Regions from separate parts of the Edwardsiella piscicida genome, predicted to be linked through region 1. Evidence: predicted binding sites of a transcription regulator. Region 1 holds the regulator's gene; each other region holds the start of a gene.

Region 1 (2,204 bases):
TATGGCGAGCAGGAGAGGAGCCTGACGCAGAAGGTGGAGGATGTGCGGCGTCAGCTGCAGTGCGGTGAGGCGGTCGTGGTATGGTCCGAGCTGCATGAAAGCGTCAATATTATGCCGCGCAGCCAGTTTAAGGGCGCGGATTAGCGCACGTTGGCGTATTTTCCCGCGCGGCGCCCGGCGCCGCGCTGTGCAAATAAAAAGCAAAAACGTCGCAGGCGGAGAAAAAACGGCGGCGAACAGTGAGCTATTCCATGCTGAAGCGAGACAGTGCGAGACAGTAAGGCCAAGCTATGCTACAAACTAAGCCGACATGCACCTTTAATGGAATGAAGCGGGTATAGATCAAGATCGCCGGGGATCATCTCCCTTAGGCTATGGAAACTATATTCGACAAGTGCAGTGCTATAGCAGGTTACTAGGCAGTTTCCCGGCCCCGTCCGGCGGGGGGTGCGTTTGGCGCACCGGGGATGCGATAACAATAGAGGATAATAGCGAATGGTTCTCGGCAAACCGCAAACAGATCCAACTCTCGAATGGTTCCTGTCCCATTGCCATATTCACAAATATCCGTCCAAAAGTACCTTGATTCACCAGGGTGAAAAAGCGGAGACGCTTTATTACATCGTAAAGGGATCTGTAGCGGTACTGATTAAGGATGAAGAGGGTAAGGAGATGATCCTCTCCTACCTGAACCAGGGCGACTTCATTGGCGAGCTGGGGCTGTTTGAGGAAGGGCAGGAGCGCAGCGCCTGGGTGCGGGCGAAGACCGCCTGTGAGGTGGCTGAAATTTCCTACAAGAAATTCCGCCAGCTGATCCAGGTTAACCCGGATATTCTGATGCGTCTGTCTGCCCAGATGGCGCGTCGTCTGCAGGTCACGTCAGAGAAAGTCGGTAACCTGGCCTTCCTGGATGTGACGGGCCGTATTGCCCAGACGCTGTTGAATCTGGCCAAGCAGCCGGATGCGATGACGCACCCGGACGGCATGCAGATTAAGATCACCCGTCAGGAGATCGGCCAGATCGTGGGCTGCTCTCGTGAAACGGTAGGACGTATTCTGAAGATGCTGGAGGATCAGAACCTGATCTCGGCACACGGTAAAACCATCGTCGTCTACGGGACGCGTTGATTTTGCGCCCGCGCCGCACGGGCGGCGCGGAATCTTCAACCCATCCCCAGGATGGTGCTCATGTGGCGGCGGTTTATCTACCACCCGGAAGTGAACTATGCACTGCGCCAGACGCTGGTTTTGTGTCTGCCGGTGTTGTTCGGGCTTATGGTAGGCCAGCTGCAGCAGGGGCTGCTGTTTTCTCTGGTACCGGTCTGCTGCAATATCGCCGGTCTTGATACCCCCCATAAACGCTTCTTTAAACGCCTCGCGGTGGGCGGCACCCTGTTTGCGCTCGGCAGCCTGTTACTGCAGATGGCCCTGCTTTGGTCGGTGCCGCTGCCGCTGGCTATGCTGCTTTTGGCGCTGCTGTTTGGCGTCAACGGCGAGATCAGTCCGCTGCACGCCCGTTTACTGCCGGCAACGCTGGTCGCCGCCATCTTTACCCTTAGCATGGTGGGGATGGTGCCTATCTGGCAGGGGCCGCTGCTGTATTTGGTCGGTACGATTTGGTACGGCGCCTTCACCTGGTTTTGGTTTGTCCTGTGGAAAGGGCAGCCGATCCGCGAAACCCTGAACCAGCTGTACCTGGAGCTGGCGGATTACATTGAGGCCAAGTACAGCCTGCTCACGCAGCACAGCGATCCGCAGACGGCGCTGCCGCCGCTGCTGAACCGCCAGCAAAAGGTGATGGATCTTATCAGCGTGATCTATCAGCAGATGCATATGCTGTCCCTGGTCCATAACCCGGAATATAAGCGGTTGGTGCGCTACTTTCAGGTGGCGCTGGATCTACAGGAGCATATTACCGTCAGCCTCTCCCAGCCGGAGGAGGTGCAAACTCTGGTGGAACAAAGCCAGGCCGAGGCGATCATTCGCCGCAACGCGCAGGTGGTGGCCGGGCGTCTGCGGGTACTGGCGGATGACATCCTGTACCACCGCTACCCGCAGCATTTCTCTATGCGCAGCGAGGTGTCGGCGCTGGAAAAGCTGGCCAGCCGCTACCCGGAGAATCCGGTTGGGCAGTTCTGTCTGCACCATTTTAGCCGAATGGCGCGTCTGCTGGAGCGGCAGCGTCCGCTCTATCAGCGCCAGCT
Region 2 (2,204 bases), 750 kb from region 1:
AACGCGCACAGCTTCTCTATGAGCGCGGAGTACTGTATGATAGTCTCGGACTGAGGGCATTAGCGCGTAATGATTTTTCGCAGGCGCTGGCCATTCGTCCTGATATGCCAGAGGTTTTTAACTATCTGGGTATTTATTTAACGCAGGCGGGCAACTTTGATGCCGCCTATGAAGCGTTTGATTCTGTACTAGAGCTTGATCCAACTTACAGCTATGCGCGTTTAAATCGCGGTATTGCCCTCTATTACGGCGGGCGGTATTCGCTAGCGCAAGATGATCTGCAGGCGTTTTATCAAGACGATCCCAACGATCCGTTCCGGTCGTTATGGCTTTACCTGGCTGAGCGTGAGCTTAACCAGGAGCAGGCGCTTACGGCGCTGAGCCAGCGCTACAATAAAGCGAACCGGAGTCAATGGGGATGGAATATTGTCGAATTCTACCTGGGCAAAATCAGCGAGAAAACGCTGATGGAACGTTTACAGGCAGATGCAACGGATAACACTTCGCTCGCTGAGCATCTCAGTGAAACTGACTTCTATTTAGGTAAACATTACCTGAGTCTGGGGGAAAAGAGCAGTGCTTCTGCATTGTTCAAACTGACGGTGGCCAACAACGTTCATAACTTTGTTGAGAACCGTTACGCACTGTTGGAATTGGCCCGCTTGGGTCAAGAGCAAGACGACATACCAGAATCGGACCAGCAATAAGCTGACGGGCATTTATATCCTTAAATCATTGATTTAATCGTCCTAACGGGCGAGGTTTTTTTGTTCGTCATTTCATCTAATTTGAGCCGGTTCACACTTTTCAATGAAAAATGTTGTTCGTTTTCTAGACGAGTTATGCAGACTGGCCGCCATTGCATATGAGGCACGTTTACATGGCTGAGTTCGAAACTACTTTTGCTGACCTGGGGTTAGCTGCACCTATTATTGAAGCCCTGAATGATTTGGGCTATGAGAAGCCGTCACCGATTCAGGCGGCCTGTATTCCTCACCTGCTGAACGGGCGCGACGTGCTGGGCATGGCGCAGACCGGCAGCGGTAAAACGGCGGCGTTCTCTCTGCCGCTGCTGAACAATATCGATCCGTCGTTGAAAGCACCGCAGGTACTGGTGCTGGCGCCGACCCGTGAGCTGGCGGTACAGGTTGCTGAAGCTATGGCGGATTTTTCTAAGCATATGCACGGCATCAACGTGGTCGCCCTGTACGGTGGCCAGCGCTATGACGTTCAGCTGCGCGCCCTGCGTCAGGGGCCGCAGATCGTGGTCGGTACGCCGGGCCGTCTGCTGGATCACCTGAAGCGCGGTACGCTGAGCCTGACCAGCCTGCGTGGCCTGGTGCTGGATGAAGCCGACGAAATGCTGCGTATGGGCTTTATTGAAGACGTTGAGACCATCATGGCGCAGATCCCGGCGGAGCATCAGACCGCTCTGTTTTCTGCCACCATGCCGGAGGCTATCCGTCGTATTACTCGTCGCTTTATGAATGAGCCGCAGGAAGTGCGCATTCAGTCCAGCGTGACGACCCGCCCAGACATCAGCCAGAGCTACTGGACGGTGTATGGGATGCGTAAAAACGAAGCGCTGGTGCGTTTCCTGGAAGCGGAAGACTTTGATGCGGCGATCATCTTCGTGCGCACCAAGAATGCCACCCTGGAAGTGGCCGAAGCGCTGGAGCGTAACGGCTACAGCAGCGCGGCGCTGAACGGCGACATGAACCAGGCGCTGCGTGAGCAGACCCTGGAGCGTCTGAAAGACGGTCGTCTGGATATCCTGATTGCGACCGACGTGGCTGCCCGTGGCCTGGACGTCGATCGCATCAGCCTGGTCGTTAACTACGATATCCCGATGGATGCCGAATCCTACGTGCACCGTATCGGTCGTACCGGCCGCGCCGGCCGTGCCGGTCGTGCGCTGCTGTTCGTTGATAACCGTGAGCGTCGTCTGCTGCGCAACATTGAGCGCACCATGAAGCTGACCATTCCGGAAGTCGAACTGCCGAACGCCGAGCTGCTCAGCACTCGCCGTCTGGCCAAGTTTGCCGCCCGTGTTCAGCAGCAGCTGGAGAGCAGCGATCTGGATCAGTACCGTGCGTTGCTGGCTAAGCTGCAGCCGGAAGACGAGCAGGATATGGAAACGCTGGCCGCTGCGCTGCTGAAGATGGCGCAGGGCGAACGTCCGCTGATCCTGCCGCCGGACCCGG
Region 3 (2,204 bases), 1.7 Mb from region 1:
ATGCTCGATGGCCGAGGCGATTCGCTCCTCTTCGCTGCCGCTGCGCAGCCCCCATACCCGCTCAGCATACTGCAGCAGCTTCAGGCGTTTATCCTGCTGCTGCACCCGCATGACGGCCGGCAGCAGAATGGCCAGCGTCAGGGCATGATCCATTCCGTACAGCGCCGTCAGCTGGTGGCCGATACGATGGCTTGACCAGTCCTGCGGTACTCCGGCGCCGACCATACCATTCAGCGCCATACTGGCCGCCCACATTACGCTGGCGCGGACGTCGTAGCTGTGGGGCTCGCTGAGCGCCCGCGGTCCCTCCTCCAGCAGCGTCAGCAGCAGCCCTTCGGCCAGACGATCCTGAACCCGGGCGTAGACCGGATAGGTGAGGTATTGCTCCATGACATGGACGAAGGCATCCACGACGCCGTTGGCAACCTGCCGCGCGGGCAGGGTATAGGATTTGTGGGGATCCAGCACGGAGAAGCGCGGAAACAGCGCGGGGTGAGAGTAGCCGACCTTGGCGCCGAGGCGTCGATGGCTGACGACGGCGGTCGGGTTCATCTCTGAACCGGTGCCGGGCAGGGTCAGAATGCAGCCCAGCGGCAACACCCGCTGCGGCGGCCGCTTTTGGCGCCACATCTCCCAGGGATCGCCCGTATAGTGCGCCGCGGCGGCGATAAACTTGCTGCCGTCGATCGCCGAGCCGCCCCCGATGGCCAGCAGAAAATCGATGCGCTGCTCGCGCACCTGCTGTACCGCCTTCAGCAGCGTCTCCAGCTCGGGGTTGGCCTCGATGCCGCCAAACTCACCGATGATGCGGGGGCCCAGTACGCGGCGGACTTCGTCCAGGTAGCCAAACTGGCGGGCGCTGTTGCCGCCGTAGGTGATCAGAATGCGTGCCTCGGCGGGAATATGCTGCGGGATATCCGCGATGCGTTCGCCGCCAAACAGAATGCGGGTGGGATTATAGTAGTCAAAGTTGAACATAGGCGGGACTCCTCAGTCGTGGTGGGGGCATACGCTTCCCCCGGTCGGATCGGTCGTGTCCGTGATGTGCGAGTAACGTCGGCGTAGCGCGGCGTGATAGAACACAGCCTAACATGCCCCTTCTGAGCCCACAGGCGCGAAATGTGACGATACGCACTTTTGGTCATAAAAACCATTAACCACGCGCGTAAGGTCTCTGCGTGGCGTAATTTATTCTGTCAAATGATGAATACAACGAATAAATTCTATGAATAGTTATATCGATATTACTGAATAAAGAGAAATAGGTGCTCGGTGGAGGGGGGGATATCCCCGCATTAATTGAGATATATCAGAATTTAGCGCAGGAAGTATTCTATGGCGCCACGCCGGCTATCAAGGCTATCTATTTTTATTCTATGGTTTTGCTCATCGTTTAGTTCTTTGTATGACTATCGAATTTTTATTCAGACTTTAAACCTAAAAATATACATTATTACAACGTAAAAATCTAAAAATGCAAAAATCGGTTTATTTTTTCTCCAAAAATTTTTCTTGCTATTCAAAAAGTTAAATGGATAGCGCGCGCAGATTGCGCGTTAGGTCAAAATGTGAGCCAATACGGCAAAAGTCATACTTTTCCTACCATTTTTTGTGATCTAGATCACACTTTTCTCAAATTTGACGCCTTGGCGCGTTGTACATTCCGGTCATTCAGGGGTAGAGTTGCAGCGTTTTAAGAATAGTCTTAATGGCGTCTGTTATTCACCCTCAGGGTGCCTAACCTCCATTTGTATATCAAAAGTACAACGTCGGGTCATATAACACGCAGTAATCATGGCCGTTATGCTCCATTTCACATTAGTTGAGCGGTTATCAGGTACCTCGTTCACCTGCGCCTCGCGCAGTTATAGTAAAGGTACGTTTCATTGTGTTGGCCGATTGAGTCAAGCAGGGTGAGATAATGAGTACCTCGGAAATACTCAAGCATATTTATGACATTAACTTGTCATATTTGTTATTAGCACAGCGATTAATTCATGACGACAAAGCCTCCGCCATGTTCCGGCTGGGGATTGACGCTGAAATGGCGGAAACGTTGGTTCAGCTGACGCTGCCGCAGATGGTAAAACTGGCTGAAACCAATCAGTTAGTATGCCAGTTTCGCTTTGAAGATCATCAGACTATCCAACGTTTGACCCAAGAGTCACGCGTGGATGATCTGCAACAGATTCATACCGGAATTC
Region 4 (2,204 bases), 1.9 Mb from region 1:
CACGGGATCACAATGCGCACTTACTTAGAGATGTGTGCGATCAGATCCAGAACTTTGTTGGAGTAGCCAGTTTCGTTGTCATACCAAGAAACCAGTTTCACGAAGTTGTCGTTCAGAGAGATACCGGCGTCGGCATCAAACACGGAGGTGCATACTTCGCCGTTGAAGTCGGTAGAAACGACGGCTTCGTCGGTGTAGCCCAGAACGCCTTTCATTTCGCCTTCAGAAGCGGCCTTCATCACGTCACAGATCTGCTGATAGGTCGCCGGCTTGGCCAGGCGAGCAGTCAGGTCAACAACGGAGACGTTCGGGGTCGGAACGCGGAAAGCCATACCGGTCAGTTTGCCGTTCAGCTCCGGGATGACCTTGCCAACGGCCTTGGCTGCACCGGTAGAGGACGGGATGATGTTCTGGCTAGCGCCGCGGCCGCCGCGCCAATCTTTCATGGACGGGCCGTCGACAGTTTTCTGGGTCGCGGTGGTAGCGTGAACGGTGGTCATCAGCGCTTCAACGATGCCGAAGTTGTCGTTCAGGACTTTAGCCAGCGGAGCCAGGCAGTTGGTGGTGCAGGATGCGTTGGAAACGATCTCCTGGCCAGCGTAGTTCTTGTGGTTTACGCCCATAACGAACATCGGGGTAGCATCTTTAGACGGGCCAGTCATGACGACTTTCTTGGCACCGGCGGCGATGTGCTTACGCGCGGTTTCGTCGGTCAGGAACAGACCGGTCGCTTCGGCAACAACGTCAACGCCGATTTCGTTCCACTTCAGGTTAGCCGGATCTCTTTCAGCGGTAACACGGATTTTTTTACCGTTAACGATCAGGTGGCCATCTTTCACTTCAACAGTGCCGTTGAAACGACCGTGAGTAGAGTCGTACTTCAGCATGTATGCCATGTAGTTGGCATCCAGCAGATCGTTGATGCCAACGATTTCGATGTCAGAACGTTCCTGAGCAGCACGGAAAACAATACGGCCGATACGGCCAAAACCGTTGATACCTACTTTGATAGTCATATATTCCACCAGCTATTGGTTAGTGAATAAAAGGTTGCCTGTAAAATTACAAAAACCTTATGGAGCGTCAAGCGGAATCGTGTCAATTGTTGCTATACGTCAAAGCCGCCGCGGCGACTGTGCAGATAGCATCCACGATGCCAAACTCACCGTATTCCATCATACATGGGGGCGGCGGCGAGAGTCTCAAACCTGCGTGCTGTCTGTTTGTGATGCTCATCACAAAAGTCATTCCCGCCGCGTTCCAGCCACACAGTTTAGACCAAATGATGCTGATCTATTGTTAACTGTTTGTTATGTTTGATGGCATTCTATTTCTGCCCAATCCTATCCATTCGACGCAGGCCGCGGAACATAACATGGCTAAAGAAAACCTCTCCCAATCCCCACATCAATTAACCGAAATGCAACGCTATGTCACTCAGGAGCGTGGCACCGAGCCGCCGTTTAGCGGCCGACTGCTGCATAACCGCCAGGAGGGGATATACCACTGCCTGTGCTGCAACAGCCCCTTGTTCTATTCCGACAGTAAATACGATTCCGGCTGCGGCTGGCCGAGCTTCTTTCGCCCCTATAGCGCCGACGCCATTCGCTGTCTGGATGATGATTCGCACCATATGCATCGCATCGAAATTCGCTGCGCGCAGTGCGATGCGCATCTGGGACATCTGTTTCCCGACGGCCCCCAACCCAGCGGCGAGCGCTATTGCGTGAACTCCGCTGCGCTGCATTTCTGCGCCGGAGAGGATGGCCGCTGGACCCTGGGTTAACCCCTTGATGTCTTGAAATGATAGTACCATGGTGAAGCGATTCAGCAAAGCGGATATTAGCGAGGACATATGGATATTGAGCGCTTGATCTCAATAATGAATGAAGATGTCTACCAGCGTTTGGTGACCGCCGTTGAGCTGGGCAAGTGGCCGGACGGCTCTCGGCTGAGTGAGTCGCAGCGCGGCGAGGCGCTGCAAATGGTGATGCTGTACCAGTCGCGCCATAATCACCGTGCGGCGCATTTAACGGTGAATACCCGCGGGGAGATAGAAATGAAAAGCAAGCAGGCGCTGAAGGCGCTGTTTAGCGCGCCGTTGGCGAAGTAGGGCACCGCGCGGAGCGGTGCCGCGGGTGTGCGCTCAGCGCAGGTGGCTGAGCGTGGTGAGCGGGGTTAGGCTAGCCCCGGCGCGGACCATT

What was found. The regulator CRP, encoded in region 1, controls carbon source genes, mostly activating them, when cyclic AMP is high. The targets are predictions, from matches to a motif close to ATGTGANNNNNNTCACAT.
Region 2: the regulator CRP is predicted to act here: its motif matches at 787-804, upstream of yrbN (protein YrbN).
Region 3: the regulator CRP is predicted to act here: its motif matches at 1,120-1,137, upstream of L1P05_RS06535 (iron-containing alcohol dehydrogenase).
Region 4: the regulator CRP is predicted to act here: its motif matches at 1,224-1,241, upstream of msrB (peptide-methionine (R)-S-oxide reductase MsrB).

What each region holds. Positions count from the first base shown of each region.
Region 1 covers NZ_CP090968.1:3,469,973-3,472,176, reverse strand. The annotation lists gene L1P05_RS15865 (YheU family protein) at 1-144, shown strand, start outside; gene crp (cAMP-activated global transcriptional regulator CRP) at 496-1,128, shown strand; gene L1P05_RS15855 (YccS/YhfK family putative transporter) at 1,189-2,204, shown strand, end outside.
Region 2 covers NZ_CP090968.1:455,630-457,833, forward strand. The annotation lists gene nlpI (lipoprotein NlpI) at 1-707, shown strand, start outside; gene yrbN (protein YrbN) at 811-888, shown strand; gene L1P05_RS02050 (DEAD/DEAH family ATP-dependent RNA helicase) at 881-2,204, shown strand, end outside.
Region 3 covers NZ_CP090968.1:1,443,219-1,445,422, forward strand. The annotation lists gene L1P05_RS06535 (iron-containing alcohol dehydrogenase) at 1-978, opposite strand, end outside; gene flhD (flagellar transcriptional regulator FlhD) at 1,922-2,204, shown strand, end outside.
Region 4 covers NZ_CP090968.1:1,597,878-1,600,081, forward strand. The annotation lists gene gapA (glyceraldehyde-3-phosphate dehydrogenase) at 21-1,016, opposite strand; gene msrB (peptide-methionine (R)-S-oxide reductase MsrB) at 1,376-1,786, shown strand; gene L1P05_RS07265 (YeaC family protein) at 1,856-2,113, shown strand; gene pncA (bifunctional nicotinamidase/pyrazinamidase) at 2,147-2,204, opposite strand, start outside.